2 regions of the Peribacillus sp. NPDC094092 genome follow, and region 2 is predicted to be linked to the other one. Evidence: predicted binding sites of a transcription regulator. Region 2 holds the regulator's gene; the other holds the start of a gene.
The links. The regulator NrdR, encoded in region 2, represses ribonucleotide reductase genes. The targets are predictions, from matches to a motif close to AACACNATATATNGTGTT.
Positions count from the first base shown of each region.

Region 1: a site for NrdR is predicted at 1,071-1,088, ahead of ACQKNS_RS14060 (vitamin B12-dependent ribonucleotide reductase). Genes of this name have one in related genera too.

Region 1 is NZ_JBNNUC010000002.1:1,039,221-1,041,634, forward strand. It holds gene ACQKNS_RS14055 (lipoate--protein ligase family protein) at 11-847, shown strand; gene ACQKNS_RS14060 (vitamin B12-dependent ribonucleotide reductase) at 1,239-2,414, shown strand, end outside.
Region 2 is NZ_JBNNUC010000002.1:692,149-694,562, forward strand. It holds gene speD (adenosylmethionine decarboxylase) at 298-678, shown strand; gene nrdR (transcriptional regulator NrdR) at 950-1,411, shown strand; gene ACQKNS_RS12340 (replication initiation and membrane attachment family protein) at 1,476-2,414, shown strand, end outside.

The sequences.
Region 1 (2,414 bases), 350 kb from region 2:
AGGGGTAAGGATGACTAAAGAAAAATGGGGTTTTATAGATTCCGGGTATTGTTCACCGGCTTTTAATATGGCGTTGGACGAAGCACTGTTAAACTGGCAAAGCAAAGGTGAAATTCCGCCAATCATCCGCTTTTATGGCTGGGATCCAGCGTCATTGTCGATTGGTTATTTTCAAAAGGCGGAAGCGGAAATTGATTTGGAAGAGGTTAAAAGGCAGGGCCTTGGTTTTGTTCGCAGGCCGACAGGAGGACGAGCGGTACTGCACGAGCATGAATTGACGTATAGCGTAATCGTTCCAGAATCCTATCCGGGAATGCCAACTACCGTTACTGAAGCATATCGTGTCATTTCTGAAGGAATATTAATGGGGTTCAGGAATCTGGGATTGGATGCTTATTTTGCCGTGCCTAGAACCGATCAGGAAAAAGCGGCTTTAAAAACGCCCAGGTCTTCCGTCTGCTTTGATGCTCCAAGCTGGTATGAACTGGTCGTCGAGGGCAGGAAGGTCGCTGGCAGCGCTCAAACCAGGCAAAAAGGCGTCATCCTTCAGCACGGTTCCATTTTGCTTGAACTTGATGATGATAAGCTCTTTAGCGTATTTAAATTCTCAAATGACAGGGTTAAAGAGAGAATGCAAAAAAACTTAAAAAATAAAGCTGTGGCCATAAATGACATTGCCGGAAGAAAGATTACCATACCTGAAGCGAAAGAAGCTTTTGAAAAAGGTTTTGCGGAAGGACTTTCGATCGATTTAGAGCCATACGTCCTAACTGAAAAGCAATTGCTGGAAGTGAAGGCCATTGCAGAAAGCAAATATGAAAGCGATGAATGGAATTTCATGAGATAGACGAAGTGGGATAATTAATTGATTAAATAAAAAAGTTTTTTCAGATTTTTTTGACCAAATAAGCTATCCCTTACAGGGATAAGCCCTAAAAGGGCTGGTGAAAAAGCAAGGTCCAAATTAATTGAAATCTGATGAAAAATTATTGTAAATCGACATTTTCCTCCCTTTTGCTAACTATATTAATTGATTTATCGTTTGACAAAATTAAAAGTTATTCAAAACAAACACAATATATAGTAGTTGAAATATTTAATACGACACTATATATTGATTTTTGGGTTTCGCTATGATAAATTTAGGGTACTTGTTAAGCGAAACGGACATGTAAGGCTACATAAAGATTTTTGCGGCAGCAAGAACGGATCTTGAAACATATAAAGGAGAGGGAATTATGTCGGTTGTAATAAAAGAAGCTTTAAAGGTTGATCTAGAAAGGTTGAATAAGGATATTTCTTTATTTCCCCAGGTTCACCCTGTAACAGCTGATATGAAAATGGCGCATAAGGGAGTGTCCCGTCTAGTCATGCTTGACCGCTATTCTTTTAAGGATACTGAAAAAATCACACTCTCGGCAGGCGATTTCGTCGTGTTGACGATTAAGGAAGATCCGAAATTCCCGGCAAGGGGTCTCGGTTACATCGTGGAAATTGATTGGGAAACTAAAAAAGCCAAGGTATTGGTGGATGAAGAATTCCGTGGCGTATTGGATAATCCGGAAGAAATGGAGACGGGAATCGTAAACCGTCCGTTGGATATCATCGAAAAGCCGCTTGAAATATACTATGAACAAATTGCGAAACGTAATGCAACGGGATTGGCATCAGTGGAAGCCACGGAAGAAAAAAGAACGGAATGGTTCAATAAATTCTATGAAGAATTAAAGAACCTTAATTTTGTCCCGGCAGGACGGGTATTATACGGTGCAGGTTCCAATACGGACGTTACTTATTTCAACTGCTATGTAATGCCATTCGTACCTGATTCACGTGAAGGGATCTCAGAACATAGGAAACAAGTGATGGAGATCATGAGCCGCGGCGGCGGAGTGGGTACGAACGGATCGACACTGCGTCCAAGAAACACTCTGGCAAAAGGGGTGAATGGAAAATCCTCTGGTTCAGTCTCATGGCTTGACGATATTGCGAAACTGACGCATCTTGTTGAACAGGGCGGCAGCAGACGCGGGGCGCAAATGATCATGCTTGCTGATTGGCATCCTGATATTGCGGAATTCATCATTTCCAAAATGCAAAATCCAAGGATTCTGCGTTACCTAGTGGAAAACACTAAAGATGAAGCCATCAAGAAATATGCGACGGATAAATTGAAATTTACGCCGCACACGGAACAGGAAACGGCTATGTATCAAGGGATCATCAATTATAAGGAGATTCCTGGCCAAGGTGGATTTAGCGAGAAAATCATTAGGGATGCAGAAGAAAAGATCCGTACAGGTGGAACGTACAGTGTCCATAATTCTGATTTTCTGACGGGAGCCAATATCTCTATTTGCCTGACTAAGGAATTTATGGAAGCGGCGGAACAAGATGCGGAATACGAATTGCGT
Region 2 (2,414 bases):
GATTCCTGGCTGCTTTAAGGTGCTGAATAAACGCGGATTACAGAATTTCCCCCACATTGGAACCTTCGCTATATCCCTATTACATATAAAGTTTATCTTTCTAAATTTTCAATTTGGAGTTGCAAAAAAAATTCAAACCATATATACTATGAATCGTGAACTTCTTCAAAAGCGGTTTGCATGATGGCTACTTAAAGGGTTAGGACCTCTTTGGACTAACTTTCCCCCGTGGTAGTTATCAGAACTTATTTTTAAATCATGGTAAGGGGGAAGCTTAATATGGAAACAGCTTACACTATGGAAACAATGGGTAGACATGTCATTTCTGAACTTTGGGGTTGTGACTTTGAAAAACTGAACAATATCGATTTAATTGAAAAGATCTTTGTCGATGCTGCTTTGAAATCAGGTGCAGAGGTACGAGAAGTTGCCTTTCACAAATTTGCTCCACAAGGGGTAAGCGGGGTTGTCATCATTTCTGAATCACACTTAACGATTCACAGTTTTCCAGAACACGGCTATGCGAGCATCGATGTCTATACATGCGGTAACTTGGATCCGAATATTGCGGCAAATTATATTGCAGAAGCTTTGAATGCGCAAACACGTGAAAACATAGAATTACCACGTGGATTAGGTCCTGTACAAATGAAAAAAGCCAATATAAGTGCCCTATAAAAAACACGTATACACAGAGATGCCATGGGTGCATCTCTTTTTTAATGCAATGAACCGGCAGCCTGCTTCACTTAAAGCAAAGGATTGCCTTGTTGTGGCACAAAGACATTGACAACGGTGCTCCAAGGGCAGAACAAAAGTGCCTGCTGCTGGAAGTTACACTTTTTACTTGTACTGGCCGTTCCTTTTAATATAAGATTAAGATAGAGAAGTAAATCCTTGGGGAACATTTAGATAGGGGAGTCCTACATAAAATACGGAGCTGATAATGATGAAATGCCCATCATGTCAATATAACGGAACAAGAGTGCTCGATTCCAGGCCAGTCGATGAAAGTAAATCGATTCGACGACGCCGTGAATGTGAGGCATGTGGTTTTCGATTCACGACATTTGAAAAGGTGGAGGAAACACCGCTTATTGTAGTGAAAAAGGGCGGGACACGGGAAGAGTTCAGTCGTGATAAAATCCTGCGTGGCTTAATCAGGGCTTGCGAAAAACGCCCGGTTCCCTTGAAGGAACTAGAGCAAATTACCAGCTATGTAGAAAAAGAACTGCGCAACCAGGGCATATCGGAAGTGAAAAGCGACAATGTCGGCGAAATGGTAATGGACAAGCTGGCGGAAGTCGATGAGGTTGCCTATGTAAGGTTCGCATCCGTCTATCGACAATTTAAAGATATCAATGTCTTTATCGATGAATTGAAAGATTTATTAAATAAAGAAAGAAAGTAGAGCTGAAGATTCACTTTGGCTCTTTTTTCACTACATCTTTTGAAAGGTTTGAATGGAGATGTCAATGCATTGGCAAGAATTGCTCCCAGCGGATTCATATTTGGTCTCATCTGCGGGGCTGCTTCATGATTATGATCGGAAAATACTTACCCGACTATACCAACCTCTTATTGGACCTATCTGCATTAGCCTATATATGACGTTATGGAGTGAGCTGGAGGAAAACAGGCTATGGTCGGAAACCTCCTCACATTATCAATTAATGAATACCATCGGCCTTAAATTAGGTGATATTTACGAAGCACGCCTTTTACTTGAAGGAATTGGCCTGTTGAATGTATATAAGAAATCGAAAAATGAAACGAAGGAATTCATCTATGAGTTAAACCCGCCGCTTTCCCCCCAACAGTTTTTCACGGATGGCATGCTGAATATTTACTTATACAAAAAAATCGGCAAAGCGCAATTCAACCGGTTAAAGAGATTCTTTTGTGACGATCATATCTCACCGGATCAATATGAAGCCGTGACTAAATCTTTTGCGGAAGTATTCTCATCAGATCATTTGGACTCTTTATATGTAACGGATGAAGCGAAAAACGAATGGAAACCGATTCCTGAACAGCAATTCATCGATCGGAAGGAAGGCGTCGAGCCATCGGGGTTTGACGATTTATTTGATTTTGACCTTTTGTTTGCCGGGATGAAATCCTCGATCGTACCGAAAAAGGCTTTTACTCCGAAAATAAAAAGCACGATTGCCAAACTTGCTTTTTTATATGGCATTGATCCGCTGGAAATGCAAAAACTAGTAATGGATGCCATTTCAATGGATGATGAGATTGATGAGGAAGTGCTCAGGAAGGCGGCAAGGGACTGGTATCAGATCGAACGGCAGGCTGATATGCCTTCCCTCGTCAATCGGGTGCAGCCGATTCGTGAACGTACACAAAAAGAAGAACCTAAAACACAGGAACAAGAGTTAATCCGTCATTTGGAGACG